DNA from 3 places in the Streptomyces sp. NPDC018031 genome. Region 1 is predicted to be linked to each of the others. Evidence: riboswitches for the same ligand, from Rfam matches in the RefSeq annotation. Region 1 holds a riboswitch; each other region holds the start of a gene.

The links. Region 1 has a riboswitch for cobalamin ahead of ACH4B3_RS28275 (cobalamin biosynthesis protein). Riboswitches for the same ligand answer to the same signal wherever they lie in the genome.
Region 2: it holds a riboswitch for cobalamin, as region 1 does, so the genes downstream of both, ACH4B3_RS06135 (FecCD family ABC transporter permease) here and ACH4B3_RS28275 (cobalamin biosynthesis protein) in region 1, are expected to answer to the same signal.
Region 3: it holds a riboswitch for cobalamin, as region 1 does, so the genes downstream of both, ACH4B3_RS23155 (ABC transporter substrate-binding protein) here and ACH4B3_RS28275 (cobalamin biosynthesis protein) in region 1, are expected to answer to the same signal.

The regions. Positions count from the first base shown of each region.
Region 1 is NZ_JBIRFT010000017.1:55,886-66,057, reverse strand. Features, by position in the region: gene ACH4B3_RS28300 (cobalamin biosynthesis protein) at 1-82, opposite strand, end outside; gene ACH4B3_RS28295 (cobyrinate a,c-diamide synthase) at 187-1,623, opposite strand; gene cobO (cob(I)yrinic acid a,c-diamide adenosyltransferase) at 1,617-2,213, opposite strand; gene ACH4B3_RS28285 (putative cobaltochelatase) at 2,213-4,333, opposite strand; gene ACH4B3_RS28280 (cobyric acid synthase) at 4,485-6,071, opposite strand; gene ACH4B3_RS28275 (cobalamin biosynthesis protein) at 6,068-7,192, opposite strand; cobalamin riboswitch at 7,342-7,479, opposite strand; gene ACH4B3_RS28270 (hypothetical protein) at 7,777-8,013, opposite strand; gene ACH4B3_RS28265 (anion permease) at 8,048-9,286, opposite strand; gene ACH4B3_RS28260 (class II aldolase/adducin family protein) at 9,590-10,172, shown strand, end outside.
Region 2 is NZ_JBIRFT010000001.1:1,429,096-1,439,267, reverse strand. Features, by position in the region: gene dtd (D-aminoacyl-tRNA deacylase) at 121-546, shown strand; gene ACH4B3_RS06155 (YgfZ/GcvT domain-containing protein) at 780-1,745, opposite strand; gene ACH4B3_RS06150 (Fur family transcriptional regulator) at 1,838-2,314, opposite strand; gene ACH4B3_RS06145 (ABC transporter substrate-binding protein) at 2,334-3,386, opposite strand; gene ACH4B3_RS06140 (ABC transporter ATP-binding protein) at 3,750-4,529, opposite strand; gene ACH4B3_RS06135 (FecCD family ABC transporter permease) at 4,529-5,563, opposite strand; cobalamin riboswitch at 5,741-5,880, opposite strand; gene ACH4B3_RS06130 (FABP family protein) at 5,873-6,445, opposite strand; gene ACH4B3_RS06125 (DsrE family protein) at 6,708-7,070, shown strand; gene ACH4B3_RS06120 (DUF3099 domain-containing protein) at 7,419-7,673, opposite strand; gene ACH4B3_RS06115 (DUF1416 domain-containing protein) at 8,107-8,394, opposite strand; gene ACH4B3_RS06110 (sulfurtransferase) at 8,452-9,291, opposite strand; gene ACH4B3_RS06105 (putative leader peptide) at 9,459-9,566, opposite strand; gene ACH4B3_RS06100 (DUF2993 domain-containing protein) at 9,818-10,172, opposite strand, start outside.
Region 3 is NZ_JBIRFT010000011.1:81,022-91,193, forward strand. Features, by position in the region: gene ACH4B3_RS23140 (ATP-grasp domain-containing protein) at 1-368, shown strand, start outside; gene ACH4B3_RS23145 (MFS transporter) at 361-1,605, shown strand; gene ACH4B3_RS23150 (class I SAM-dependent methyltransferase) at 1,602-2,351, shown strand; cobalamin riboswitch at 2,405-2,590, shown strand; gene ACH4B3_RS23155 (ABC transporter substrate-binding protein) at 2,620-3,660, shown strand; gene ACH4B3_RS23160 (FecCD family ABC transporter permease) at 3,690-4,772, shown strand; gene ACH4B3_RS23165 (ABC transporter ATP-binding protein) at 4,769-5,689, shown strand; gene ACH4B3_RS23170 (alpha/beta fold hydrolase) at 5,596-6,405, opposite strand; gene ACH4B3_RS23175 (DUF3376 domain-containing protein) at 6,727-9,129, shown strand; gene ACH4B3_RS23180 (GNAT family N-acetyltransferase) at 9,223-9,666, shown strand; gene gdhA (NADP-specific glutamate dehydrogenase) at 9,945-10,172, shown strand, end outside.

The sequences.
Region 1 (10,172 bases):
TGGCCGCCGCGGTGGCCAGCGCCAGCACCGCGTCCGGGCCCGCGCCGGCTTCCGCGAGCGTGCGGCGCACCAGCGCGGTCACCTCCGCCTCCGTGACCCCCCGGCGGGCCCCCACGCCCACCAGCAGGTCGCGCCCCCCGGCCGGAACCGGCGCGGCCGGCGCGGCCGGTTCCGGCGGCGGCCCGGTCACACCGCGCAGCCCGCGACGAAACGCGCCGCGGTGGCCGGTGCGGCGGCCCAGTGCACATGGAGGTAGGACGCGTGCACCGCCCCCTCGGCGAACCCCTCGACCCGCCGTTCCGGGTGCACCATGCCCCACGCCGGGCTGGCACCGGCGCCCGGCTCGACCGTCGTGCGGTGGAACTCGTGGCCGCGCATCCGGGTGCCGGCCACCGCCAGCGCGTTGTCCCGGACGGCGACCGCCTCCCGGTAGCCCAGGGTCAGCCGCTCGGTCATCCGCGCCGTCGCCGGCAGCACGCCGCACATCGGCAGCGCGGTCCCGCCGCCGGCGTCCGGCGCGGGGTCCAGCGAGCGGGCCAGGTAGAGCAGGCCGGCGCACTCGGCGGCGACCGGCGCCCCCGAGGCGGCCAGCGCGGCCACCGCCGCGCGCAGCGGCTCGTTCGCGGACAGTTCGGGCGCGTACATCTCCGGGAAACCGCCGCCCACCACCAGCCCGCCGGTGCCGGCGGGCAGCTTCTCGTCCCGCAACGGGTCGAAGGTCACCACCTCCGCGCCCGCCGCGGTGAGCAGCTCGGTGTGCTCGGCGTACCCGAAGGTGAACGCCGCGCCGCCCGCCACCGCGACCACCGGGCGCGGGCCGCCGGGCCGGTCGCCGGCCGGCCCGGGCCGCGCCCCCGCGGCCGGGCCGGACAGCGCGGCGGCCGCCGCCGGGTCCCAGGCGTCGCCGGTCAGCGGGGGAGCGGTGCGGGCGAGCGCCAGCAGCCCCTCCAGATCGCACCCGGCGCGGATCTGCCCGGCCAGCGCGGCCACCGACGCCACGGCGTCCGCCCGGCGTTCGGCCACCGGCACCAGCCCCAGGTGGCGGCTGGGGGTGCGCACCGAGCCCACCCGGCGCAGCGCCCCGAGGACCGGGACCCCCGAGCCCTCCAGCGCCTCGCGCAGCAGCGCCTCGTGGCGGTCCGAGCCGACCTTGTTGAGGATCACCCCGGCGAGCCGGACCTCCGGGTCCCAGGACGCGAAGCCGTGCACCAGCGCGGCCACCGAGCGGGACTGCGAGGAGGCGTCGACGACCAGCACCACCGGTGCCCGCAGCAGCTTCGCCACATGCGCGGTGGACGCCAGGTCGCCCTGGTTGCTGACGCCGTCGAACAGCCCCATCACGCCCTCGACCAGGGCGAGGTCGCAGCCGGCCGCACCGTGCAGGAACAGCGGGGCGATCCGCTCCGGGCCGCACAGGTAGGCGTCCAGGTTGCGGCCGGGCCGCCCGGTGGCCAGGGCGTGGTAGCCGGGGTCGATGTAGTCCGGGCCCACCTTGTGCGGGGACACCGCGAGCCCGGCCTCGGTGAACGCGGCCATCAGACCGGTGGCGACGGTGGTCTTGCCGCTGCCCGAGGCCGGCGCCGCGATCACCAGCCGGGGGACGTGCCGGGCGGAACTCACCACTCGATGCCCCGCTGGCCCTTCTGACCCGCGTCCATCGGGTGCTTGACCTTGGACATGTCGGTCACCAGGTCGGCGAAGTCCAGCAGCGGCTGCGGGGCGTTCCGCCCGGTGATCACCACGTGCTGGGTACCCGGCCGGTCCCGCAGCACCGACACCACCTCGTCGGTGTCCACCCAGCCCCAGTGCATCGGGTACGCGAACTCGTCCAGCACGTACAGCCGGTAGGTCTCGGCCGCCAGGTCCCGCTTGACCTGCTCCCAGCCCTCGCGCGCCGCCTCCTCGCTGGACGCCAGGTCGCGCTGGACCCAGGACCAGCCCTCGCCCATCTTGTGCCAGGCGACCGTGCCGCCCTCACCGGAGTCGCCGAGCACCCGCAGCGCCCGCTCCTCGCCGACCCGCCACTTGGCGGACTTCACGAACTGGAACACCCCCACCGGCCAGCCCTGGTTCCAGGCCCGCAGCGCGAGCCCGAACGCGGCGGTGGACTTCCCCTTGCCGACGCCGGTGTGCACCAGCACCAGGGGGCGGTTGCGGCGCTGCTTGGTGGTGAGACCGTCCTCGGGAACGGTGGTCGGCTGTCCTTGTGGCATTACGCGGCCCTCCGGGTCTGTTGAGCGGTCCGTACGTCGCGGACCAGCGCGGTCACGCTGTCCGCGCGCAGTTCGTCGAGAGTGATCGGGGTCGCCCGCAACTCGTGGGCGAGCCGTGCCGCCAGGCCCAGCCGGACCGGGCCCTCCTCGCAGTCCACGACCACCGAGGCGACCCGGTCGTCGGCCAGCAGCGCGGCGGCGCGGGACGCCCGGTCCACCGGGGCGGGGCCTCCGGTGGCGCGCCCGTCGGTCACCACCACCAGCAGCGGGCGGCGGGAGGGGTCCCGCAGCCGTTCGACGCGCAGCGTCTCACGGGCCTTCAGCAGCCCGGCGGCGAGGGGGGTGCGGCCCCCGGTGGGCAGCCGCTCCAGCCGGGCGGCGGCGGCGTCCACCGAGGAGGTGGGCGGCAGCGCCAGCTCCGCGTCCGCGCCCCGGAAGGACACCATGCCGACCTTGTCGCGCCGCTGGTAGGCGTCGAGGAGCAGGGAGAGCACCGCGCCCTTGACCGCGCCCATCCGGCGCCGGGCGGCCATCGAGCCGGAGGCGTCCACCACGAACAGCACCAGGTTGCCCTCGCGGCCCTCGCGCACCGCCTCCCGCAGGTCCTGGCGGCGGACCAGCAGGCCCGGCCCGCTGCGCCCGCGCGCCCGCTGATGCGGCGCGGCGGCCTGCACGGTGGCGTTCAGGTGCAGTGCGGAGAGGGTGCCGTGCGGCAGCCGCGCCCCGGTGGTGCGGCCCTGCGCGGTGCGCGCCCGGGACCGGCGGCCGGCCGCGCCCTCGCCCAGCCCCGGCACGTCGAGCCGGCGGATCCGGAACGGCTCGGCCGCCCCCACCGCGGGCCGCTCCGCCCCGTCGCCCGCGCCGGCCGGGGCGCCGGCCGGCGCGTCGCCCTCCTCGGCCCGGGGCTCGGCCTCCGGGGCGGTGTCCGCCCCGGTCCGCGGGCCCGGGACGGACGGGCCGGGGTGGTCCGCGGCGGCCTGCCCGTCGGCCGGCGCCGGCGGCTGGTCCGGCGTTCCGTCGCCGGGCCCGCGCCCGCCGCCGGGGCCGTCGGGGCCCTCCGGCCCGTCGTCCGGTCCGTCCGGTTCCGGCTCCGGGTCGGGGTCCTCCTCGGCGAACCGGCGCAGCGTCTCGTCGAGCAGTTCCTCGTCCAGCCCCGGCGCGTCGAACGGATTGCGCCGCCGCCGGTGCGGCAGCGCGAGCAGCGCCGCCTGGCGGACGTCCTCGGTGGTCACCTCGGTACGCCCGGCCCAGGCGGCCAGCGCGGTCGCGGTCCGGGCGGTGACGATGTCCGCGCGCATGCCGTCCACCTCGAAGGCGGCGCACACCGCCGCGATCTGCCGCAGCGTGCCGTCACCCAGCCGCACACCGGGCAGCAGGTCCCGGGCGGCGGCGATCCGCTGCCGCAGCGCGTCCTCCTCCGCCGCCCACCGGGCCCGGAAGCCGGCCGGGTCCTCGTCGTACGCCAGCCGGCGGCGCACCACGTCGACCCGCTCGTCCGGGTCCCGCGAGGCGGCCACCTCCACGGTGAGGCCGAACCGGTCCAGCAACTGCGGCCGCAGCTCGCCCTCCTCGGGGTTCATGGTGCCCACGAGCAGGAAGCGCGCCGCGTGCCGCACCGAGACGCCCTCGCGTTCGACGTGCGAGGCGCCCATCGCGGCGGCGTCCAGCAGCAGGTCGACCAGGTGGTCGTGGAGGAGGTTGACCTCGTCGACGTAGAGCACGCCGCGGTGCGCGTCCGCCAGCAACCCCGGCTGGTACGCCTTCACGCCCTCCGCCAGCGCCCGCTCCAGGTCCAGCGCGCCGACCAGCCGGTCCTCGGAGGCGCCGACCGGCAGCTCCACCAGCCGGGCCGGCCGCGAGGCGCCGCCGCCGGACTCGTGCGGCCCGTCCGGGCAGCCCGGGTCGGGGGCGGCCGGGTCGCAGGAGAACCGGCAGCCGGGGACGGTCCGGATGCCCGGCAGCAGCGCCGACAGGGCGCGCACCATGGTGCTCTTCGCGGTGCCCTTCTCCCCGCGGATCAGCACCCCGCCGATCGCCGGGGACACCGCATTGAGCAGCAGGCCGAGCCGCATGTCGGCCATGCCGACGATGGCGGTGAAGGGGTAGCTGGCGGAGCTCATGCGGTTGTACCTCCTGGGGTGACGGTGCGGCGGCGGACATGGCGGGCCGGCTGGGGGCCGGCGGCTTCCCCCGGCGGGTGCGGTGCGGCCCCGGCCGGCGGGCCCGCCGGGCACGGGCGGGGCCCCGGGCCGGACCGGGCCCGGCGCCCGGTCACGGCGCCCCCGGGGGGATGAACGGCAGCCCGGACGGCACCCCGTCCTCGATCAGGCGCAGCAGCGCGTCGGTGTCGGCGTGCTCCTCGATCAGGTCGCCGAGCCGGTCCAGCTGCTCCTCGCGCAGCGCGCCGAACGAGGTGTCCGGGGCGGGGACGAAGGCCCGCCCGGCGTCCGCCGCGACCCGGCGCAGGAACGCCCGCCGGAACCCGTCGCTCTCCAGCGAGCCGTGCCAGTGCGTGCCCCACACCGAGCCCACCCGGCAGCCGTCCAGGAACGGGGTGTACGAGCCGTACAGTTCGGCGACGCCGTGGTGGATCTCGTACCCGGCGACCGGCTCGCCCAGCGCCTCGCCGACCGGCCGGGCCAGGGTCTTCCCGGCCGCGAACCGGACCCGCACCGGCAGCAGGCCCAGCCCGTCGACCAGCCCGGCCCGGGACTCCACGTCGTCCTCGATGGAGGCCGCGAGCATCTGGAACCCGCCGCAGATGCCGAGCACCGGACGGCCCTGCGCGGCGCGTTCGGCGACCGCGTCGGCCAGCCCCCGCTCCCGCAGCCAGGCCAGCGCCCGCACGGTGCCCCGGGTCCCCGGCAGCACCACCAGGTCGGCGTCGGCCAGTTCCTCCGGCCGGTCCACGAACCGGACGACCACGCCGGGTTCGGCGGCCAGCGCGTCCACGTCGGTGAAGTTCGACATCAGCGGTACCGCGGCCACCGCCACCCGGAGCAGGTCCCGGCCGTGCGGCGGGGCCACCACGCTCTCCCGCACCGCGCCGCGCATCGACACCCGCAGCCCGTCCTCCTCGTCGATGCCGAGGCCGTGCGCGTACGGCAGCACCCCGAGCGCCGGCCTGCCGGTGAGGCCGCGGAGCATGTCCAGGCCCGGCTCCAGCAGCGTCACATCGCCCCGGAACTTGTTCACCAGATAGCCCGCCACATGGCGCTGGTCCTCGGCGGAGAGCAGGGCGGTGGTGCCGAAGAAGGACGCGAACACCCCGCCCCGGTCGATGTCGCCGACCACCACCACCGGCAGCGAGGCGGCGCGCGCGATGCCCATGTTGACGATGTCGGTACGGCGCAGGTTGATCTCGGCGGGGCTGCCGGCGCCCTCGCAGATCACCGCGTCATGGGTGCGCCGCAGCTCCTCCAGGCATTCGGTGACGGTGCCCAGCAGCGCCTCCTGACGGCCCCGGTGGTAGCCGCGCGCGCTCAGCTCGCCGACCGGCTTGCCGAGCAGCACCACCTGGCTGGTGCGGTCCGAACCCGGCTTCAGCAGCACCGGGTTCATCAGGGCGGTCGGCTCCACGCGCGCGGCGGCGGCCTGCATCGCCTGCGCGCGTCCGATCTCCGCGCCGTCCCGGGTGACGAAGGAGTTCAGGGACATGTTCTGGGCCTTGAACGGCGCCACCGAGACGCCCTTGCGGGCCAGCCAGCGGCAGATGCCGGCGGTCACCACGCTCTTGCCCGCGTCCGACGTCGTCCCGGCGACCAGCAGACCGCCGCCGAGCGTCCGGCCCGGCGCGCCGGCCGGGCCGGCCGCGGTCGCCCCGGCGGCGGGCGTGGTGGATGTCGCTTCCGACGTCATCGGCCGTCCTTCTCCGCGGCACACGGCCGCACCGTCAGCGGGCTGCCGCCCGGAATGGACCGTGCCCGGCGGCGCGCCGCGGTACGCCCGGCGGCCACCGCCGCCGCGACCGCGGCCACCGTCGCCGCGGGTGCCGCCGCGCGGCCCACGCGTGCGGACCGCAGGCCCGCTCCGGCCAGCCGGCCGGCCACCGAGGCCGCCAGGGCCAGGGCCGCGACCCGCCGCGACAGCCGCGCGGCGCGCGCGATGTCGGCGGCGGCCACCGGGCGGCCGCCGGCGTTGAGTACCGGCCGGTGCTCCACCCGGCCGCCGTAGGCGAGGGTGCCGCCCAGCCGGACGCCCAGCGCGCCCGCGAACGACGCCTCCACCGGGCCCGCGTTGGGGCTCGGGTGGGCGCCGCCGTCGGCGCGCCACGCCCGCCAGGCGCCGCGCGGGTCGGGCCCGCCGAGCGTGGCCAGCGCGGCGGTGAGCCGGGCGCCGGGCCAGCCCGCGACGTCGTCCAGCCGGGCCGACGCCCAGCCGAACCTGCGGTACCGCGGCGACTTGTGGCCCACCATGGCGTCCAGGGTGTTGACGGCCCGGAAGCCGACCAGTCCCGGCACGCCCGCCAGCGCCCCCCACACCAGGGCGCCCACCACGGCGTCGGAGGTGTTCTCGGCCACCGACTCCACCACCGCGCGGGCGATCTGCTGCTCGTCCAGGGCCTGCGGGTCGCGCCCGCACAGATGCGGCAGCCGCTCCCGGGCCACGGCCAGGTCGCCGGCGGTGAGCGCCTGCCCGATGACGGTGGCCTCCCGGCACAGCGAGGTGCCGCCCAGGACGGCCCAGGTGGCCGCGGCGGCCAGCACGGTCTCGGCGGCCCGGGACAGCGCCCGCGGGGCGGCGGGCCGCCGCACGGCGTGGTTCAGCAGGGCGGCGCCGGCGGCGGCACCGCCCGCGCAGACCAGCGTGTGCAGGGCGCCGGGTGCCCGGTGATCGCGCCAGAGGCGGCGTTCGACGGCCGCCGCGGCCCGGCCGAAGGCGGCCACCGGGTGGCCGCGGCGCGGGTCACCCAGGGCCAGGTCGCAGGCGAAGCCGAGGGCGGCGCCGCACGCGAAGCTGACGGCGTGGTCGGCACGCATGGCTCAGGCCGCCGTCACGCCTCGGCGGAACGGGCCCGGCGGTGCGGGCGGGGACGACGACGCGGGGGCGGGCGGCGGCGTGGCGGTGCCGGGCATGGGGTGTGTCCTCACTCAGGGTCCGCGCCCTGGCTCGACGTGACCGGCGGTGAGAGTCTCCTGGCTCCCGGATCGGCGCGTCCACCGGCCTTCCAGCCCGGCGTGGTGACGGGCCGTGACCTCGCTCGAGGTGGCGGAGCGCTCCCCGGTGACAGTGGCGGGACCGCGCCGGATTCGCACCGGCTTCCTCTCCATGCCGCCGTTTGGCTCCGGCAGTCCACCACGGCGCGGGAACGGCCGTCAACTCACCCTTGACCCCGGGATCCCAGCCTTGACCTGCGCGGGGAGGCACACCGGCGCGCGGTGCGGCGCCGGGACGGCGGCGTGCCCCGGGATCACCCCGGGATCACCCCCGGGACACCGGCCCGGGGCCGGGCCCGAGCGCGCGTACGCCCCGCCGCGCCGGGGTGCGGCGGGGCGGGGCGTACGCGGAGGAGGCCGGCGGCCGCACGGGTCCCGGGGGAGCTCCGTGCGGCGCGGGCCGGTACTCAGCCGCTGACGATGAGGTGGATGCCGTAGCCCACCCCGGCCGCGCAGACCGCGAAGCAGAGGTAGGCGCCGAGGCGGGCCGGCAGGGACGGTCCGGCCGCCGTGGCGGCGGTGCCGTCCGTCCCCGGCTTGCGTGCGGTGCCGACGATGCCGAGGGTGAACACCCCCACCATCGCGACGGTCACCGCGAGGCTGACGCCGAAGACCTGGCCCAGAGCTGCCCAGTCGATGTCCATGAAACGCTTCCTTAACGTGGACCGTGGTCCGGGTTCAGACCGTGGCCTGTGCGGGGGCGGGGGCCGGGGTGGCGGCCGGGGTCTCCGGGACCGCGGCGGCACCGGAGACCGGCGGCGGCGCGACCGCCTGGAGGGCGGCGGTGACGACGCCCACCGGCTCGCCGCCGTCCGCGTCCGTGTCGTTGACGTTGGTGTGGTCCACCGGCTTGCGGCGGGAGGCCACCCAGATCGCGGCGCAGGCGGCGATCGCGAGGACGGCCACCGCGGTGACGCCCCAGTCGCCCTGCTCGGCGAGGAGCGCGGCGGCGGCGCCGACCAGCCCGGCGGCCGGCAGCGTGAGCACCCAGGCGGCGGCCATCCGGCCCGCCGTCGACCAGCGCACCACGCCGCCCTTGCGGCCCAGCCCGGCGCCCATCACCGCGCCGGAGCACACCTGGGTGGTGGAGAGCGCGAAGCCGATGTGGGAGGAGGTGAGGATGGTCGCCGCGGCACCGGTCTGGGCGGCGAAGCCCTGCGGCGGCGCGATGTCGGTGATGCCCTTGCCCATGGTGCGGATGATGCGCCAGCCGCCCAGGTAGGTGCCCGCGGCGATGGCCACACCGGCCGAGGCGATGACCCACATCGGCGGGTCGGAGTCGGGCGCCAGCGCACCGCCGGTGATCAGCGCCAGGGTCATCACGCCCATGGTCTTCTGCGCGTCGTTGGTGCCGTGCGCCAGGGAGACCAGCGCGGCCGAGGCGATCTGGCCGGCGCGGTAGCCCTTGGAGCTGGCCTCCGGGTCGGTGTTGCGCGCGGCCCGGTAGGTGAGCCGGGTGGCCAGCACGGTGGCCACACCCGCCACGATCGGGGCGGCGACGGCCGGGATCAGGACCTTCATGACCACCGCGTCCCCGTGTACGGCGTCGAAGCCGACGGAGGCGACGGTGGCGCCGATGAGACCGCCGAAGAGCGCGTGCGAGGAGCTGGACGGCAGGCCCGCGAGCCAGGTCAGCAGGTTCCAGAGGATCGCGCCCACCAGGCCCGCGAAGATCACTTCGGGTTGGATCCCGGATTCGTCGACGATGCCCTTGGAGATGGTCGCGGCGACCTCGACGGACAGGAACGCACCCACCAGGTTGAGGAGCGCGGACATCGCCACCGCCGCCTTGGGCTTCATGGCGCCCGTGGAGATGGTGGTGGCCATCGCGTTGGCCGTGTCGTGGAAGCCGTTCGTAAAGTCGAACACCAAGGCCGTGATGATCACGATCCCGATGAGAAGCGTGATGTGTTCCATTCACCCAGGCAATCGGTCGGGGGGTCAGTGGCACGGTGAACGTAGGGTTACAGGGTGAACGGAAGGTGAACTGGCGCGGGCATCGTGGTGACGCACCTGGACGAACCTCCGTCACACCGGTCCGATAACCCGCTTTACCTGCGATGATCTGCACCGGAGGTGGCGCCTGTGACGGATACGACGGACCACGACGAACCTCATCGGACCCCGGCGGCGACCGACCCGGACGAACTGCTCCGGCTGTGGGGGCCGGCGGACCGGGCCCGGCAGCTCGCCGGACGGCCAGCCGGGGAGCGGGACCGGCTGCTGAGGGCCTGGGCCGAGGTGGTGGCCACCGCCCGCCGGACCGCCGCCGACCGCCTCGTCGTCGGCACCTCGGGGAACGTCTCGGCCCGGGTCGGCGACACCGTCCTGGTCACCCCCAGCGGCGTCCCCTACGACCGGCTCGGCCCGGACCTGATCACCGGGACCGACCTGGACGGCCGCCGGACCCTGGGCACGGCCGTCCCCACCAGCGAGCTGCCGCTGCACCTCGCCGTCTACCGGCACACCGACGCCGCCGCGATCGTGCACACCCACGCCGTGCACGCCACCGCGGTCTCCACGCTCGTCGACGAGCTGCCGCCCGTCCACTACATGGCCGGAGCCCTCGGCGGCCGCGTCCGCGTCGCCGGCTACGCCCTGTACGGCACCGAGGAACTCGCCGCGGAGGTCCGCCACGCGCTGCGCGACCGCACCGGGTGCCTGCTGCGCAACCACGGCACCCTCACCTACGGCGCCACCCTCGCCCAGGCCCTGGACCGGACCGCCCAGCTGGAGTGGATGTGCCAGGTCTGGCTCGCCGCCTCGGCGGTCCCCGGGCGCACCCCCACCCTGCTCACCGACG
Region 2 (10,172 bases), on a different contig from region 1:
CGTGGCGCCGCACTGTCCACATAACGCACTGGGTTCCCCGCATCGTGCCATTTCGGGTCCCACGCGGGAGTGGCAGTGCGGCGGATCCGCCCCGGATGGACGCACGGCATGATTGTCGGCATGCGTGCTGTGGTACAGAGAGTGAACGGTGCCTCCGTCGTGGTCGACGGGGAGACGGTGGGCGAGATCGTCGGCCAGGGGCTGTGCGTGCTGGTCGGCGTCACCCATGACGACACCCCCGCCAAGGCCGCGCAGCTGGCCCGCAAGCTGTGGTCGCTGCGCATCCTGGAGGGCGAGAAGTCCTGCTCCGACCTGGGGGCGCCGCTCCTGGTGATCAGCCAGTTCACGCTCTACGGCGACGCCCGGAAGGGGCGCCGGCCCACCTGGAACGCGGCGGCCCCCGGGGAGGTGGCGGAGCCGCTGGTGGACGAGGTGGTGGCGCGGCTGCGGGAGCTGGGCGCGCCGGTGGAGACGGGCCGGTTCGGGGCGGACATGAAGGTCTCGCTCACCAACAACGGCCCGTTCACCGTCCTCGTCGAGGTGTAGCCGGGCGGCGCGGCGCGCGGTACGCCGAGGTCCGCCGGCCGGGGCGGCCCGGCGGACCCGGCTGGGCGCCCGCCCGGCCGCGGCTCCATCGGCGCCCGCCGGGCCGCGGCCGCGTTCAGGCCCCGGGCGCGAGCCCGTCCAGGACTCGGCCGCGACCGGGCCTCAGGGCCCGGCCGCGACCCGGTTCAGGACTCGGTGACGACCGGCTGCTCAGCCCCCGGCCGGGATCCCGCTCAGGGCTCGACCACGGCCTCCTGGGCCGCCGCCGTGCCGTCGGCGATCAGCCCGGCGTCGAGCGGCACGTTCCGCTTCACCAGGGCGAGGGCGATCGGGCCCAGTTCGTGGTGGCGCGCCGAGGTGGTGACGAAGCCCAGTTGGCGCCCTTCCACGCCTTCCGACGCCAGCCGCACCGGAGCGCCGTGTCCGGGCAGCTTCACCTCGCTGCCGTCCAGGTGGAGGAAGACCAGGCGGCGCGGCGGCTTGCCGAGGTTCTGCACCCGGGCGACCGTCTCCTGGCCCCGGTAGCAGCCCTTCTGCAGGTGGACCGCGGTGCCGATCCAGCCCAGCTCGTGCGGGATGGTCCGGTGGTCGGTCTCCATGCCCAGCCGCGGCCGGTGCGCCTCGACCCGCAGCGCCTCGTACGCCAGCAGGCCGATCGCCGGGCCGGCCTCGGCGGCGAACTCCTCCAGCCGGGCGCGGGGCAGGAACAGGTCGCGCCCGTACGCCGTTTCGCGGGCCACCGCGTCCGGCGGAACCGCGGTGATGCTGCCGGCCGGCAGGTGGACCACCGCGTAGGCGTCCGTGGCGTCCGCCGTCTCCACCCGGTAGAAGAACTTCATGCTCTCCAGGTAGGCGAGCAGGGCCTCCTGGGTGCCGGGCTCCACGTGCGCCCAGGTGGTCTCGCCGTCGTCCACCAGGTACAGCGCGTGCTCGATGTGGCCGTGCGGGGAGAGGATCAGCGCCTCGGTGGCCTGCCCCGGGGGCAGGTCGCTGACGTGCTGGGTGAGCAGCAGGTGCAGCCAGCTGAGCCGGTCCTGGCCGGTCACGGTGACCACGCCGCGGTGCGACAGGTCCACGAATCCGGTGCCGTCGGCGAGCGCGCGCTGCTCTCGGAACAGGTCGCCGTAGTGGGCGGCGACGCCTTCGTCGGGGCCCTCGCCGGGGACGGCGCCGGGCAGCGACAGCAAAGGGCTCTTCATGCGGGCCAGCCTACGTCGTGCGGTCCGTGCGGTGGCCCGCCGAGCGGGCCGGGCCGGGGCCACCGCGGGGCGCGGGCCCGGGCCGGGGCGGCTCAGGAGGTGGCGGACGGGCCTCGGCCGGCGGCGCCCTCGGCGGGGGCCGGGGCGCCTTCGCCGCGGGCGCACCGGGTACACCGCCCGAAGATCGCGAAGTGCTTGAGGTCGGTGTCGAAGCCGAACTCCTCGCGCAGCTTCCGGGTGAACGACTCGGCCACCGACAGGTCCGCCTCGATCACGTCCGTGCAGTCCCGGCACACCAGGTGGATGTGGTGGTGGCGGTCGGCGAGGTGGTAGGTCGGGGCGCCGTGTCCGAGGTGCGCGTGGCTGACCAGGCCCAGCTCCTCCAGCAGCTCCAGGGTGCGGTAGACGGTGGAGATGTTGACGCCGCTGGCGGTCCGGCGCACCTCGGTGAGGATGTCGTCGGGGGTGGCGTGTTCGAGGCGGTCGACGGCCTCCAGCACCAGCTGGCGCTGGGGCGTCAGGCGGTAGCCGCGCTGTCGGAGGTCGGTCTTCCAGTCGGTGGTCGCCACGGGCCCAGTGTAGGCACGGTCAGTGGGATCGGTTGCCGCCCGCGTCGCGCCGCTCGTCGGCCACCTCGCGCAGATAGCCGGCCAGGGCGGCGACGGCCGCCGGGTTGCGCGGGCTCTCCACCAGGTCGGCGTAGTCCAGGACGAAGATCCGGCCGTGCTTCACGGCGGACACGTCGCGCAGCGGCGGGTAGCTCTCCAGGAACTTCCGCTTCTGCTCGGCGCCGGTGTCCCCGTAGTCGTTGATCACGATGACGTCGGGGTCGCGTTCGACGACGGTCTCCCAGCCGACGGTGGTCCACGAGTCGTCGAGGTCCTTCATGATGTGGTCGCCGCCGGCCTTGGTGATGATGTCGTGCGGTGCGGCGAACCGGCCGGAGGTGAACGGCTTGTCCCGGCCGTCGTCGTAGAGGAACACCGTGGGCCGGTCGGCGCCGCGGGGGGCCTCGGCCCGGGCCTCGGCGACCTGGGCCCGGAAGGTGCGCACCAGCTTCGCGGCCCGGTCCTCCACGTCGAAGATCTTCCCGAGGTTCGTCAGGTCGGTGTAGAGCGCGTCCAGCGGCGGCATCACGCCGCGTGCCGAGCCCCGGCCGTTGCGGCAGGACTCGGTGAGGACGTAACTGCCGATGCCGAGCTTCTCCAGGGCGGCCGGGGTGAACCCGTCGTCCTCGCCGAAGCCGTAGTTCCAGCCGGCGAAGACCAGGTCGGCCCGGGCGTCCAGCACCATCTCCTTGTTGATCTCCTTCTTCGACAGCCACCGGACCTTGTCGTAGCCGTCCTTCCAGGGCACCCCGGCCAGGTCGCCCTTGTCGTCGGGCGTCACGAACCCGGCCATCCGGTCCTCCAGACCGAGGGCGAACATGATCTCGGTGATGCCGACGTCGTTGGTGACCACGCGCCGCGGCATCTCCGCGTAGGTGGTCTCGACGCCGCAGTTCTCGACGGTGACCGGGTAGTGGCCGGACCGGTCGTGCTTCCCGGCGGTGGTCTCGTCGTCCTTGACCTCGGCCCCGCACCCGGCCAGGGCCAGGGCAGCGACGAGGAGCAGGGCGGGCGTGCGGGAACGGGCGTGCATGGGGACCTCACAGGGTGGGTGGGGGAGGTACGGGGAGGCACAGGGCGGGTGGGTGGGAGAGGCACAGCGCGGGTGGGCGGGGGAGACGCAGCGCGGGTGGGCGGGGGAGACGCAGCGCGGGTGGGTGGGGGAGGCACAGGGTGGGTGGGCGGGAGAGGCACAGCGCGGGTGGGCGGGAGAGACGCAGCGCGGGTGGGTGGGGGAGGCACAGGGCGGGTGGGCGGGAGAGACGCAGCGCGGGTGGGTGGGGGAGGCACAGCGCGGGTGGAGTGGGGCGGGGCGGGGTGGTGCGCGTCGGTCCCGGTCCCGGTCCCGGTCCCGGAACCCGGTCCCGGACCCGGTCCCGGGGGTGGGACCGGGGCCTCAGGGGGCGGTGGCCGGCAGCCGGTCGAAGAGGAGTTGCACCGCGCCGGTCTCCGGGTGCCGCACCCGGTGCGCGCGCACGCCGAAGACGTCGGCGAGCAGCTCCGGGGTGAGGACGTCGTGCGGGGTGCCGGAGGCGACGATCCGGCCGCCCGCGACGACGTACAGGCGGTCGCAGTGGACGGCGGCGAGGTTGAGGTCGTGGAGGGCGGCCAGCACGGTCAGCCCGGCGTCCCGCACCAGCGCCAGCACCTCCAGCTGCTGGGCGATGTCCAGGTGGTTGGTGGGCTCGTCCAGGACGAGGACGGCGGGCTGCTGGGCGAGCGCCCGGGCGATCAGCACCCGCTGCTTCTCGCCGCCGGAGAGGGTGTGGAAGTTCCGGTCGGCGAGGTGGGCGGCGCCGACCCGGGCCAGCGCCGCCGTGCACAGTTCCCGGTCGGTCGCGCTGGTGCGGCCGGCGGCGCTCTGGTGCGGCAGCCGGCCCATGGCGACCACTTCCGCGGCGGTGAAGCCGAACTCCCCGGTGGATTCCTGGGGGAGTGCGGCCAGCCGCCGGGCGCCGTCCCGCGCGCTCAGGGTGCGCAGGTCCGTGCCGTCCAGCCGGATCGCGCCGGCGGTGGGGCGCAGGGCGCGGTAGACGCAGCGCAGCAGGGTGGACTTGCCGCTGCCGTTGGGGCCGACGAGGCCGACCAGCGCCCCGCTGTCCGCCCGCAGGGTGAGGTCGTCCACCAGCCGGGCCCCGGCGACGTCCACGGTCACGTTCTCGATGTCGAGCCGCATCAGGCACCTCCGAGGTGGTGGCCGCGGCGGCGCATCAGCAGCACGAAGCACGGCACGCCGATGACGGCGGTGATCACGCCGACCGGGAGTTCGACGGGTGCCAGCAGCACCCGGGACAGGATGTCGACCCAGACCAGCAGGACCGCGCCGAGCAGCGGGGCGACCGCCAGCACCCGGCGGTGGTCCGCGCCGACGAGCATCCGGGTGATGTGCGGGACCATCAGTCCGACGAACCCGATCGCCCCGCTGACCGCCACCACCGCGCCGGTGACGGCGGCGGTCACCACGAACAGTTCGGTGCGCAGCCGCCGGGCGTCCACGCCGAGCGCGGCGGCGGTCTCGTCGCCCATGGCGAGCGCGTTGAGCCGGCGGGCGGCCAGCGCCAGGTAGCCGAGTCCGGCGGCGACGGCGGCGGCCGCGATCGGTACCGAGGGCCAGCCCGCTCCGCTGAGGCTGCCCAGCAGCCACATCATCGCGGCACGGGCGGCCTCGCCGCGGTCGGCGCTGAACACCATCAGGGTGGTGATCGCCGAGAAGCCGTAGTACATGGCGGTGCCGGTGAGGACCAGGCGCAGCGGGGTGAGCCCCTGCGGGGTGCGGGCCGCGGCGTAGACCAGGGCCATGGCGGCGAGCGCGGAGACGAACGCGGAGGCCGACAGGGCCCAGATGCCGAGGCCGGTGAAGGCGCCGAAGAGCAGGACGGCGTTGGCGCCGACCGCGGCTCCGGAGGAGATGCCCAGGACGAAGGGGTCGGCGAGCGCGTTGCGGACCATCGCCTGCACCGCCACCCCCACCGCCGACAGCCCGGCGCCGACGACCGCGGCGAGCACGGCGCGCGGGAAGCGCAGTTCCCAGACGATGGTGTAGGCGGCGACCTCGTGCCGCTCGATGGCCGAGCCGGTGAGCCCGGCGCGCAGATAGCGCAGCACCTCGGGCCAGCCGATGCCGGCCGAGCCCAGGCCGGCCCCGCAGACCAGGGATATCAGCAGGGCGGCGCAGCCCGCGCCGACCAGCGGGGGGAGCGGCAGCCGCAGCGGTGCGCCGGGTGCGCGCGGGCCGGCGGTCTCGGTGTCGGGTGCGGTCCTGGTGGTGGCTGCCACGGGCGGGTCGCCTTCGCCTCGGGCCGTTTCGTACCTACGGGAAAGGGCGCCCGGGGCGGGCTGTGCGGGCACAGCGCCGGTGGCGGATCCCCTCGCAGTCCACGGCGAGTTGTCAGGAACGACCGCCGCCGCAGGTGATCTGGCTCGCGTCCCTCGCGGGACGCCCACAGTTGCGGGTCAGCGCCGGATTTCGACCGGACTTCCCCTGCGGGGCGGGTGGAGAAGGTGCTGCTGGAACCGGGTCTAGCGGAAGAACGCGATCCCGTCGTCCGGGAGGTCGCCGAGGTCCTTGGCCCAGGCCGCGACCTCTTCCGGGGTCACCGCCTTCTTCAGGTGCGCCGACATGTAGGGGCGGAGCGGCACCTCGGGGGTGGCCTTCTCGCCGACCCACATCAGGTCGCCCTTGACGTAGCCGTACAGTCGCTTGCCGCCGGAGTAGGGCCCGGAGGCGGCGGTGCGCGCGACCGCGTCGGTGACGACGTCGATCTGCGGCTTGCCCTCGGCCAGCTCGCCGTACCAGACCTCGACCACGCCCTGGTCGCGGACCATCACGATCTCGACCTTGCGGTCCTTGTCGATGCGCCAGTAGCCGGACTCGGACTCCAGCGGGCGGACCTTCTTGCCCTCGCTGTCGAGCACCCAGCTGCGGGAGACGTACTCCAGGAAGTCCCGGCCGTCATGGCTGAAGGTGACTTCCTGTCCGAAGTTGCACTTCTCCGAGCCGGGGAAGTCGGCGACGCCGGCGCCCGCCCAGTTCCCGAGGAGGAAGGCGAGGGGCACGAGGTCCGGGTGGAGGTCGGACGGGATCTCGATCATGGAATCAGGCGATCTGTGGAGAGGGGCGGGAGGGGAGTCAGCGCTGGCCCTGGTACAGCTTCTTCCAGGTCAGCCCGGCGAAAGCGACGACAGCGACGGCGACCAGGACCAGCAGGGTGGTGAAGACTGCCTCAAGCACGAGCGCGCTCCTCGGACGGAGTGAGGGTTTTACGGACCGTGGCCAAGTCTAGTGGGCGGTCCGCGCGCCGGTGCTGTGAGGTGCGCGGCAGGAGGCGGGCGCGCCGCGCACTACAGTGCCGACATGGCCAAGAAGCTGGTGATCAAGGTGACGGCGGGCGCCGACGCGCCCGAGCGGTGCTCGCAGGCGTTCACGGTGGCGGCGGTGGCCGCGGCCAGCGGGGTCGAGGTCTCGCTGTGGCTGACCGGGGAGTCCACCTGGTTCGCGCTGCCGGGGCGGGCGGCGGAGTTCGAGCTGCCGCACGCGGCCCCGCTGCCGGAGCTGCTCGACGGCATCCTGGCGGGCGGCACCGTCACGGTGTGCACGCAGTGCGCGGCGCGCCGCGGGATCGAGGAGAAGGATCTGATCGAGGGCGCCCGGATCGCCGGGGCGCAGGTCTTCGTGAGCGAGATCATGCCGGACGGCGTGCAGGCCCTCGTCTACTGAGGGGGCGCCGCCGGCGGCCCGGACGGGCGTGGCACGGGCCGGCGGGCTCGGATGGCGGGGCGCCGGCCGGTGGGCCCCGGACGGGCGTGGCGCCGGCCGGTGGGCCGCGGCCGGGCGTGGCACGGGCATTCCGGGTCCGCCCCACCGTCGTGCGGGCCCGGTCTTCGTGCGGGCCCGGTCTTCGTGCTGGTCCGGCCTTCGTTCAGGCCCGGCTTTCGTGCTGGTCCGGCCGTCGTGCGCGGCGGCCGTCGGTGCGGACCGGTGCGACGTTCCCGTGGGGTGTTCCGGCGCGGTGTGGCGCCGTGCTCCGGCGTGGTGTTCCGGCGCGCGGGGCCGGGTGGGCGCCGTTCAGCGCGGCTCGCGGCGGTCGATCTCGCGCCACCACTCGTCCGACTGCCGGTCGCCGGTCTCGTCCCACCACCGGTCGTCCGGCCCCCGCCGGTTGGCGACGATCGCGGCGAACGGGGGGATGACCATGGCGACGACGCACATCCCGACGGCCACTGGTACCGACCACAGCCGCACCACGGCCCAGGCCGTGATGAAGAGCGCCAGACACACTCCCATCAGTACGAAATAGGTGTGGCGCCGTCGCGCGTACATACCTTCAGCCTACGGCCGGGGGCGCCGTCCGGCACCGGCCCCGGCCGGGGCGGACGGGTGGGTCCGCGCCACCGCCGCGCCCCGCGCCGCGCGGGCGGGCGCCGGTGTCCGCCCCGCGCGCCCGGGGCTGCCCGGCGCCGCTCCCCGGCACCGCCCCCGGGCCCGGGGCAGCGCAGGCGAGGGATGCCGGGTGCGGCGACGGCGAGGGATGCCGGACGCGCGGGGAGAACCGGGGCCACCGGGCATGCGGCGACGGCCGGGGGGTTCCGGTGGCCCGGCGGCGACGGCCGGGGGTTCCGGGAGCCCGGCGACGGCGGGGCTCCGGGGCCTCGCCGACGGCCGGGGGTTTCCGGGCATGCGGCGAGGGCCGCACCCCGCCGAGGCGTCCAACCCCGGGGTGCGGCCCTCGTCTCGCTGAGCCGGTGCGCACGGCTCAGACGGCGATGGCGACCTCCGCCAGTCCGCCCTTCTGGGCGACGACGGTGCGGTCCGCGGTCGCGCCCGGGACGAGGGCGCGCACGGTCCAGGTGCCCTCGGCGGCGTAGAACCGGAACTGTCCGGTGGCGGAGGTGGGGACCTCCGCGGTGAACTCGCCGGTGCTGTCCAGCAGGCGCACGTAACCGGTGACGGGCTCGCCGTCGCGGGTCACCGAACCCTGGATGGTGGTCTCACCGGGCTTGACGGACGAGGCGTCGGGGCCGCCGGCCTTGGCTCCACACATGTTGATGTCCTTCGGTCGTAGTCGGTCGGGGGTGACGGGATAGCCGGACCGCTCGGGTCAGCTGTGGGCGCCGAGCTCGATCGGCACGCCGACCAGGGAGCCGTACTCGGTCCAGGAGCCGTCGTAGTTCTTGACGTTGGACTGGCCGAGCAGCTCGTGCAGCACGAACCAGGTGTGCGCGGAGCGCTCACCGATACGGCAGTAGGCGATGGTGTCCTTCGACAGGTCGACGCCCTCGCCCTCGTAGAGGGCCTTGAGCTCCTCGTCGGACTTGAAGGTGCCGTCGTCGTTGGCCGACTTCGACCACGGGATGTTGCGGGCGGTCGGCACGTGGCCCGGGCGCTGCGACTGCTCCTGCGGCAGGTGCGCGGGGGCCAGCAGCTTTCCGGAGAACTCGTCGGGGGAGCGCACGTCGACCAGGTTCAGCGAACCGATCGCGGCCACCACGTCGTCGCGGAAGGCGCGGATCGAGGCGTCCTGGGCCTTGGCCTTGTACTCGGTGGCCGGGCGCGACGGCACCTCGGCGACCAGGTCGCGGGAGTCCAGCTCCCACTTCTTGCGGCCGCCGTCGAGGAGCTTGACGTCCTGGTGGCCGTAGAGCTTGAAGTACCAGTAGGCGTAGGCCGCGAACCAGTTGTTGTTGCCGCCGTAGAGGACGACCGTGTCGTCGTTGGCGATGCCCTTCTCGGAGAGCAGCTTCTCGAAACCGGCCTGGTCCACGAAGTCGCGGCGCACCGGGTCCTGGAGGTCCTGCTTCCAGTCGATCCGGACGGCGTTCCTGATGTGGTTCTTCTCGTAGGCCGAGGTGTCCTCGTCGACCTCGACGATGACGGTCTTCGGGTCGTCGATCCGGGCCTGGACCCAGTCGGCGTCGACCAGGACGTCACTGCGGCTCATTGTTCTCTCCTCCGGGGCAGTTGCGGCGGTGCGGGGCAGTACGGGACGCACGGCGGTACGGCGGGGCGATGGAGCGCGGTTCCCTCGGCGGGGGCCGGGGACACCCCCGTGCGCGGAGTCGGGCAGCCCTGAGCGGGCGGGCGGATGGGCGGGGCCACCCAGCCGGGTCAGACGGTGGGACAGAGCATGGCGGCGACGCGGCACAGGTCGACTGCCCGCCGCTTCGTGAGTTCCGCCTGGTCCCGGTGACGGGGACCGCTGATCCAGCTCTGCATGCGTCCGATCGTAGGGACGGTCGGGCGGGCGTGTCACCGGTGTGTCGAATGATGAGACACGATCGTCTGAAATGTGGGATGAGGGTCCGGTGCCGCGGCTCCGCGGACCCCGCCGACCGGGGGCAGGGCGCCGTGGATCTACCGTACGGACGCACCTGTCTCAGCCCGTGGAACGCGGCGCGCCGCCACACCACGGGGGCGGGCGGCGCGTCGCGGACGGGCACCGGCGGCCGGCCGGTTCCCCGGGTGGCTCAGCCGGCCAGGCTCACCTGCTCGCCGGCGATGGATATGTCCACACCCTCGCGGGTGGACTCCACGCCGTCCAGCCGCATCCCGGAGGGCAGGCCGTCCACCTTCCGGTCGAAGTCGGTACGGGACCGGACCTGCTGCTCCCACTTGCCCGGGATGCTGTCCGGGATGGCGTTGGCGCGCAGCCTGATGGTGTTGCCGTCGACGACGGACACCGTGCCGTTGGCGCTGACGCGCAGCCCCATGAACTTGCCGGTGATCTTGACCAGGCTCTTGCCGGTGGCGCTCTTGCCGGCGTAGCCGACCTCTATACCGGGGCCGGCGGCGGCCGACAGGTCCGCGTAGCTGATGTGCGCG
Region 3 (10,172 bases), on a different contig from region 1:
TGAACGTCTACGAGGCGATGGTGGAGGCCGCGCTCGGGCGCCGGCCGGCCCTCATGGACGCCGAGCTGCCCGGCGGGCCGGCCGTCGCCTTCGTCCTGGGCTACCCCCGGCACCCGGGGGTGTTCACCGGTGTCGCCGGCCTGGAGCGGCTGGCGGACATGCCGGGGTCGCCCGCCTGGTACCCGGTGAAGCGGGTCGGCGACCCGGTGGAGCACCTGGGCGACAGCCGCGGCTACGCGGGCATCGTCTACGCGGAGGGCGAGACGGCCGAGCTGGCCACGCACTGCGCGGTCGCCGCCGCCAACGCGGTGCGCGTGCTCACCGAGCCGTTCCCGGAACCGGCCGGCGACCGGCCCAGCGGTGGCTGAGCGCGCCGGCCGCCGGGCACGGGACCGGGGACTGCGGGCCGCGCTGTCCACACTGAGCGGCCCCCTGCGCTTCCTGCTGCTCAGCTCCTTCCTGATCCCGCTCGGCAGCTTCATGGTGCTGCCGTTCATGTCGGTCTTCCTCCACCAGCGGCTCGGGATGGGACTGGGCGCGGTCGGCGTGGTGCTGGCCGCGGCGTCCCTGGTCCAGTTCTCGGGCGGGATCGTCGGCGGTGCGCTCGCCGACCGGTGGGGTCTGCGGCGCACCATGGTCTGGGCGCTGGTGGTGCGCACCGCGGGGTTCGTGGCGTTCCTGCTGGCGCTGCGGTGGCCCCCGCTGGCCGTGGGCGCGCTGATCCTGACCTGCTGCGGCGCGGCGCTGTACCTGCCCGCCAACAAGGCGTACCTGGTCCACGGCGTGGCCGACGAGCGGCGGCCGGCGTTCCTGTCGGCGGGCAACGCGGCGCTCAACGCGGGCATGGCGGTGGGCCCGCTGATCGCCGGACCGTTCGTGCTGACGTCGCCCGGTCCGCTGTTCCTCGCCGTCGCGGCGCTGTTCGCGGTGGTCACGGCGGGCCATGCGCGGCTGCCGGAGCAGGGGGAGGAGCGCCCGCGCGGGAGCGGCACCGGCCAGGGACTGCTGACCGGGGTGGCCGTGCTGCCGTTCGCCGCCAACGCGCTGGCGTTCTACCTGTACTTCCACTTCCAGCACTACCTGGCGGTGTACGCCGTGGAGCGGGCCTCCAGCGCGTTCTACAGCGTCGTGCTGCTGACCTGCTTCGTGCTCGTCATCGTCGTCCAGCCGTTGGCCTCCGGCCTGATCCGGCGGATGAGCTACCCGGCGGCCCTGGTGACCGGGTTCGCGGGACTGGCCGCCGGCCTGGCGGTCCTGGGCTGCGGCAGCAGGGCGGCGCTGCTGGCCGGCGGAGCGCTGATCACCCTGGGCGACATCGTGCTGTTCCTCAAGAACGACCTGGAGGCCCTGCGGCTCAGCCCGCGCTCGGACGCCGTGGTCTTCGGCCAGCAGCGGCTCGCCGCCGGCCTGGGCGCCTGCGCCAGCGGTGTGCTGGGCGGGCAGCTGTACGACCTGGCCGAACGGGCCGGCGACACCGGCGGGTTCTGGCTGCTGGCCGCCGCGCAGTGCCTGCTGCTGCCCCCGCTCCTGCTCCTGCTGCGCCGCGGCGCGGCCGCCCCTGCTGTCCACCACGACGACACGGAAGGGACACCGATCCTTCGATGACACACACCGGCGGGTTCCAGGACGACGACTTCTGGACCGAGTTCTACGACTTCCTCTTCCCGGCACAGCGCTTCACCCAGGCGGAGGAACTGCTCGACAGCTCACCGCTGCTGTCGTTCCCGGACGGGGCGAGGGTGCTCGACCTGTGCTGCGGCGCGGGCGTGTTCACCGTCCCGCTGGCCCGCCGGGGCTTCGAGGTGACCGGCGTGGACCGCAGCCCGGCCATGCTGGACCGGGCGCGCAAGCTGTCCGCCGACGCCGGCGCGGCGGCCAGGTACGTGCGGTCCGACGTGCTGGAGTACAGCGAGCCCGGGGCCTTCGACGTGGTCCTCAACATGTTCACGTCCTTCGGCTACTTCGCGGACCCGGCCGACAACGCCCGGGTCCTGAGCACCATGCACGGCTGTCTGGCGCCGGGCGGCACGCTGCTCCTGGACCTGGCGGGCAAGGAGCTGCTGGCGCGCAAGGTCGTGCCCCCCAAGGTCGTCCGGCGCGGCGCGGACCTGCTGGTGCAGACCGACACGGTGCTGGACGACTGGGCGCGGCTGCGCAGCGACTGGGTGCTGGTGCGGGGGGACCGCGTGACGCGCGCCAGTCTGGTGTGGTTCGTCTACAGCGCCGTGGAGTTGCGGGAGATGGCCGAGCGGGCGGGGTTCCGGAACATCGAGATCTTCGGCGGGTTCGACGGCCGCCGCTACGACCAGGACGCCGAGCGGCTGATCCTCCGGGCGACCCGCGGGGAGTGAAACCACCGGGGGCGCGCGGTGTTTCACCGCGCGCTCTTTCGCCGTTCGTCCGGCGAATCGTAATATCACCCGGTCATCACCGCGACGGGAGATCAGGAAGCCGGTGCGATTCCGGCACGGTCCCGCCACTGTGACCGGGGAGTGCACCCCTTGGAGACGGCCACTGCGCGCGGCGCGGGAAGGCCCGGGGGAACGTCGATCCGGGAGTCAGGACACTGGCCTGTCGCGGGCCCGATCCGAGGAGCGCGGACTCCCCAGGAGGCTCTACGTGTACGACGGCACGACCCGTTCCCCTTCCCCCGCCCCGCCCGCACGGCGCCGCCGCGCGCCCCGCGCCGCGGCGCTCGCGCTCGCCCTGTCCGCGACCCTGTCGGCCGGCTGCGGCACCTCCGGCGACACCCGCGACGACCGCCCCGCCGCGTCGTCCGCGACGGGCTTCCCGGTCACCATCGACAACTGCGGGACCCGCACCACCTACGACAAGCCGCCGTCCCGGGTGGTCACCATCCACCAGCACCCGGCGGAACTGATGCTCGCCCTCGGGCTGAAGGACCGGATGGTGGGCACCGCCTTCCCGGACTCCGCCGTACTGCCCGAACTGCGCGAGGACTTCGAGGCCGTGCCCGAACTGGCCGAGAGGGAACCGTCCTTCGAGACCGTGCTGGAGGCCGAACCGGACTTCGTCTACGGCGGCTACGGCAGCGCGTTCGCCGAGAACGAGGGCCGCTCCCGCGCCGCGTTCGCCGACGTGGGCATCGACACCTACCTCAACCGCGAGTACTGCGGGCGGAAACAGGTGTCCATGAAGGACACCTACGACGAGATCCGCACCATCGGCAGGATCTTCGGTGTCCCGGAGCGGGCCGACCGGCTGGTCACCGACCTCCAGGCGCGCGTCCGCTCCGCCACCGACGCGGTCCGGGACGCGCCCGCGGTGCCCGTGTTCGTCTACGACAGCGGCGACAAGGCGGCGTTCACCGCCGGTGGCAAGAGCCTCGGCACGGAGATCATCCGGCTGGCCGGCGGACGGAACGTCTTCGCCGACCTGGACGAGGTCTTCGGCGAGGTGTCCTGGGAGCAGGTGGTCGCCCGGAACCCCGAGGTCATCGCCGTCTACGACTACGCGGGGGCCGGCAGCGCCGAGCGGAAGAAGGAGTTCCTGCTCGACCAGCCCGCACTCGCCGACGTCCCCGCGATCAAGAACAAGCGGTTCGTGGTGCTGCCGCTCACCGCCACCCTGGTCGGCGTCCGCCCGCCGCACGCGGTGCAGGACCTGGCCCGCGGACTGCACCCGCGGAGGTTCCGGTGACCGCCCCGCCGAAGTCCGTCCCCCGCACGGTGCCCCGGGCCCGGACCGCACCCGGCGCGGCCGGACCGCGCCGCTGGGGCCACCCGGTGACCCTCGGGGTCCTCGGCCTGCTGCTCCCGCTCTCCCTCACGGCGGGCATGGCCATCGGATCGGTGCACGTGCCGCCGGGCGAGGTGTGGGGCATCGTGACCCACGCACTGGGCGCCGGCTGGTCCGAGCCCACCTGGTCCCGGGCGCACGAGACGATCGTGTGGGAGGTCCGGGCGCCCCGCGTGCTGCTCGGCGCGATGACCGGGGCCGGGCTCGCGGTGGTGGGCACCGCCATGCAGGCGCTGGTACGCAACCCGCTCGCCGAGCCCTATCTGCTGGGGGTCTCCTCCGGCGCGTCCCTGGGCGCGGTCACGGTGATCGTCTACGGCCTGAGTGTGTTCGGCACCGCCTCGCTGTCGGCCGCCGCGTTCGCCGGGGCGCTGCTCACCCTGCTCGTGGTGTACACCACGGCCCGGGCGGGCGGCCGGATCACCCCGGTACGGCTGGTGCTGTCGGGCGTGGCGGTCGCCGCGGTGCTCACCGCGGTGATGGACCTGCTGCTGCTGACCAGCGACCGGGGCAACGAGGCCCGGGCGGTCCTCGCCTGGACCCTCGGAGGTCTCGGCGGAGTGCGCTGGGACACGCTCTGGCTGCCCGGGGCGGCGCTGCTGCTGGGCATCGGCGTGCTGCTGATCCAGGCCAGGTCGCTGAACCTGCTGCTGGCCGGTGAGGAGTCGGCCGCCACCATGGGGCTCGACGTGGCCCGGTTCCGGCTCCGGATGTTCGTCCTGCTCTCCCTGGTCACCGGGGTCCTGGTGGCGGCGGCCGGGCCCATCGGCTTCGTCGGCCTCATCCTGCCGCACATCGTGCGCCTGTTCGTGGGCGGCGACCACCGGCGGGTGCTGCCGGCCGCCGCGCTCGGCGGAGCGGTGTTCCTGGTCTGGGCGGACATCGCGGCCCGGACCGTCGCCGCCCCGACCGAGATACCCGTCGGCGTGCTGACCGCCCTGTGCGGCGGGCCGTTCTTCCTGTGGCTGATGTACCGCGACGCGCGCCGGGACGACCGACGGGGGCCGGGATGACCGCGGCCGAACTCGCCGTCGAAGGCGTCACGCTCACCGCCGGCGCCCGCCACCTGGTGCGGGACGTCTCGCTGGCCGCCCGGCCCGGCGAGGTGATCGGACTGGTCGGCCCCAACGGCAGCGGCAAGTCCAGCCTGCTGCGCGCCGTCTACCGGGTGCTGCGCCCGGACACCGGACGCGTCCGGGTGGACGGGGCCGACACCTGGTCGCTGCCCGCGCGGCGGCTGGCCCGCACCCTCTCCGCCGTGGTGCAGGAATCCGGTGCGGACTTCGACCTGACCGTCCGGGAGGTCGTCGCCATGGGCCGCACCCCGCACCAGCGGCTCCTCGCGGGCGACACCCCGGAGGACGCCCGGCTGATCGAGTCGGCCCTCGCCTCCGTGGACGCCGCGGAGCTGGCGGACCGGCCCTTCGACCGCCTCTCCGGCGGCGAGCGGCAGCGGGTGCTGATCGCCCGGGCCCTGGCCCAGCAGCCCGCGCTGCTGGTGCTCGACGAACCGACCAACCACCTCGACATCCGGCACCAGCTGGAGGTCCTCGGCATCCTGCGGCACCTGCCCGCCACCGTCCTGGTGGCCCTCCACGACCTGAACCTGGCCGCCTACTACTGCGACCGCCTCTACGTACTGCGCGACGGCGAGGTGACCGCCTCCGGCCCGCCCGTCGAGGTGCTCACCCCGCGGCTGCTGTCCGAGGTGTACGCGGTGGCGGCGGAGGTGACGGTGCATCCGCGGACCGGCGCCCCGCACGTGACCTTCCTGCCCGGGGAGGCCGCCGGGCCGCGAACGGCCCCGCCCGGCCACCCCGGCGGCCGGGCGTGCGGTCACCCGCCCGCCGAAGGGCCGGCCACGCCCGCCGAACCGTCCAGGAACCCCAGTACCAGGGGGCTCGCCAGCCGGCGGAACTCCTCGAAGTAGGCGTGCCGGGCGCCCTCCAGCAGGTGCAGCCGGGCCCGCGGGACACGGCGCGCCAGCAGCGGCGCGTTGGCCACCGGGTTGAACCGGTCGGCGGTGCCGTGGACGACCAGGGTGGGCGCCTGGATGCGGGGCAGCGCGTCCCACGCGTCGTGGCGGTTGCTGGCGAGGAGGTGCCGCCGCCGGGCGTAGGCGGGCATGGCCGGATCGCCGACGGTCCGGTGCGGTCCGGGATGCGCTGCGAGCCACTCGGGGGTGTACATCAGGTCGAGCAGCGCGGCCCGGACGGCCGCCGGGTCCGCCCCGGCCAGGGCCGCCCGGACGGCCCGGTCCCGTTCCACGGCGTGCGGGCCGCCGGGTGAGGTGCAGCCGAGCACCAGGCGGTGGACGCGGTCGGGGTGCCGGGCCGCGACCCACTGCGCCACCCGGCCGCCCATCGAGGTGCCGTACACATGGGCGCGCTCGGCGCCGAGGTGGTCGAGTACGGCGACGACGTCCCCGGCGAACCCCTCGGTGCTGTAGGGCTGGTCGGGCTTGTCGCTGTCCCCGGTGCCGCGGTAGTCGAGGGTGACGGTGCGGTGCGCCGCCTCGAAGTCACCGCGGACCGCGTCCCACCAGTGATGGTCGTTGGACTGCCCGGCGAGCAGGACCAGGGGAGTGCCCCGGCCCCGCACCTGGTAGGCGATCCGGTGTCCGTCGGTTGCGGTGGCGTACGGCATGGGGCCCCTCGGGCAGCAGACGTCGGGTCGGTGCGGCCGGCCCGGAGCCGGGGCGGCCGGGCCGGGCGTGCCGCCCGCCGCCGCTGCACGTCGTCCGGTGATCCGCCGTCACCCGGTCATGATCCATCCACCGGACGGTCCGGTCGAGGGGATTTCGCCGGGCCGTCCGGCGGCCCGCACACCATCCGGCCCGGCCTCCGGGCCCCGCCCCGGCGTCCGGCGGGCACCCGGCGCTCGGCGTTCCGGGACGCTGGGCCGGATGGCGCAACGGCGACCCGCACGGAGATGTACACCCGGCCGGGCCACCCTAGCTTTGCCGGTATGGCGACGTTCCCCCCACCGGCTGCGACCCGTCCGGTGCCGCGCTCCGAGACCCGCCTCGCCCTGGTGATGAACGGCGGGGTGAGCCTCGCGGTGTGGATGGGCGGGGTCACCCACGAACTGGACCTGCTGTGCCGGGCCTTCCAGGACGGCGCCGAGGACCTGCCGCCCGGAGACCGGGACGCCGAGGTCCACGCCGTCTGGCGGGAACTGGCCGCGGAGGCCGACACCCGGGTCGTGGTGGACATCGTGGCCGGCACCTCCGCCGGAGGACTCAACGGCATGGTCCTCGCCACCGCCCTCGCCCGCCGGGCGCCCCTGCCCGACCTGCGGGAGCTGTGGGACAAGTCCGCCGCGCTGAGCGAACTGCGGGAGCCGGTATCGCGCACCAGCCTGCTCAGCGGCGACGCGTTCCGCGGCAAGCTCCAGCGGGAACTGCGGGCCATCGGCGCCGAGGGCGCCGGACTGCGGCCGCCCCAGCCGGTCACCCTCTTCGTCACGGCCACCGCGCTGGACGGGCGCGCCCGGTCGTTCACCGACGGCTTCGAGAACCACTTCGACGTCCGCGACCACCGCCGGCTCTACCGGTTCCGCCGCGGCCACACCGTGAGCTTCCGGTACACCGGAGGCGGCTGGCGGTTCACCGACCGGGAGACGGACGACTTCGAGCCCGCCGACACCGCCGTCCTGGTGGAGGCGGCGCGCGCCACCGCGAGCTTCCCCGGCGCCTTCGCCCCGGTCAGCGAGCAGCCGATGCTGGGCAACCGGGTCCTGCCGGCGCTCGTGCACAACGACCGCGCCGGCTGTGTCATGGACGGCGGTGTGCTCAACAACGCGCCCTTCATGCCGGTCCTGGAGGCCGTCAGCAAACGCCGCCTGGACGCCCCGGTCCGCCGGCGGGTGGTCGTGTTCATCGTCCCGTCCACCGGGCGGCTCACGATGGAGGACGCCGGCCGGCAGGAGTGCGAGGACAAGCCGTGGCCCGGCGCGGTGGCGAGCGCCCTGCGGTATCCGGCCGAGGCCGACTTCCGGAGCAGCACCGAGGAGCTCGGCGCCCGGCTGAGCACCAGCATCCGGGACACCCAGCTCGACCTCTTCAGCCGCGCCCGGGAGTCCGGCACCCTGGCCGGCCGGCTGAACCGGACCGCGCTCGGGCTGCTCACCGAGTACCGCCGCAACCGTGCCCGCGCGGTCCTCCTCGACGTGCGCAGGCGCCTGGAGGAGGCCGAGACGGTCACCGCCCTCGTCCCGGCACCGGAGGCGGGCATCGCCGAGGTCGACGCCCTGCTCGCCGGGCGGGACCCCAACTGGCTTCCCCCCGCCCGGGCCAGGAGGCTGACCGCCTGCCACCGCGGCGAGTGGCGCTGGGGCCTGGTGACCTGCGTACGGGTGCTGCAGTGCCTCAGCAACGACCTGCACGAGCTGCACCGCAGCCGCGACGAACTGCCCCCGGCGCGGCGCACCGCCCTGATCGAGGGCGCGGTGTCCGTCCACGACCTGCTGGAGAAGGCACAGGCCCTGTTCGACGCGTCCGACGCCCGACTGCGGGTGCTGCGCCCGGTGGGCGGCGGCATCTCCGACGACCTCGCCGCCACCCTGCTGCAGCGGGTCTTCGAGGAACTGGCGGTCCCCGCCCGGGTCGCGTCCCTCGTCGAGCAGGCCGCCGGCACCTACGCCACCGCGCTGCGCCGGGCCGGGGTGAAGCGGTGGCGGCCCCGCGACGTCGTCGAGACCTGTCTGGCCGTCGAGATCGCGACCCGGGTCTACGCCCCGCCGTCGAAGATCGTCGAGCCGCTGACCCCGGACTTCCACTTCCTCCGCCTGGGCCCCGACGCGATGAGCCCCCTGCTCAACGAGGACCGGTTCGCCGACATCGGCGACCGCAAACTGTACGGCCTGCGGTTCGAGCACTTCGGCGCCTTCATCCACTCCCCGTGGCGCCGCTCCGACTTCGCGTGGGGGCGCATGGACGCCGCCCACCACCTGCTGCGGCTGTTCCCGATGTCCGACGACGAGCGCCGGCAGTGGGAGATCCGGCTGCACCGGGCGATCCTGGCCGCCGAGGCCCCGGCCGGCAGCCCCTCGGCGGTGGACTGGATGCGGGGCAACCTGGAGGAGTTGAAGGAGCCGACCGACAACGGACTGCTGCGCAAGGTCCGGGACACCGACCCGGCCGCCTGGCGGTCACTGCGGCAGGTCGCGCGGTCCTCGCTCCGGCTGCTGCGCGTCCCCTGGTGGGCGCGGGTGCTGAGCGGCCCGGCCCGGAACGCCGCGTGGCGGGCCTATCTGGACGATCCACGCAGTGTGCGCGGCCGGGTGAAGCGGGCCCTGGTGGGCACCTTCGTCCTGGTGGTGGTGGCGTTCGCGGCGCTGGTGGCGGGGATCACGTACCTGCTCTCCTGACCGCCCGGGCGGACCGGACGCCGCGGCCCCGGCTCCGGTGTTCCGCGGGGACCCCGTGACTGCCGCCCGGTGCCCGGTGGGTACCGTGCTGTCATGATCGACACGGGCGATGAGCGGGCAGCGGACGGGTACGAACTCGCCGAAGGGGTGCCGTCGGCGGCGGACTACCGGATGCTCCGCACCTCCACCGGTCTCAGCGACCGCTCCCTGGCGGCCGCGACCGCCGGGCTGGCCGGAACCTGGTTCGGAGTGGTGGTGTCCCGGGCCGGCGCCCCGGTCGGCATGGGCCGGATCATCGGCGACGGCGGGAGCGCGTTCCAGGTCGTGGACATCTGTGTGCTGCCGTCGCACCAGGGGCGAGGCCTGGGGTACCGGATCATGCGGGCCTTGATGGACGGGCTGGAGCGGCGGGCTCCGGCCGACGCCTACGTCTCCCTGATCGCGGACGGCGACGCCCACCGGCTCTACCGGAAGTTCGGGTTCGGCGACACCGCACCGCACTCGATCGGCATGCACCGATTCGTCGGAACGCGCTGACGGGGGGAGTTCCCCGCCGGTGGAGCGCGGCGCTCCGGGCACGCCGCGGCGAACCGGTGGAACCGGCCCCTCCGGGCTCCGCGCCGGCCCGACGGGGCCGCCTCCGAGGCCCGTCCGCCGGTGTGCCGGGACCCCGGGCGCCGGCCGTCGGACCCGCCAGGGAAGGGCGGTGACACCGGCGCGCGGCGCCCGCGGACCGCTCCCGGAACGGCAGGGCCTCGGGCACAGTGGTGTGCACGGGGGCGACAGCTCCCCTTGCGAAGGGATGAGAACTGACCATGCTGACGTCCTTGCGTGACGAGATACTGCGCCGCAACCCCGGGGAGCCGGAGTTCCACCAGGCGGTGGGCGAGGTACTGGATTCCTTGTCGCCGGTCCTGGCCGTCCGTCCCGAACTGGCCGAGGCCGGGCTCGTCGAGAGGCTCACCGAGCCGGAACGGCAGATCATCTTCCGGGTCCCGTGGCAGGACGACTCCGGTGCGGTCCGGGTGAACCGCGGTTTCCGG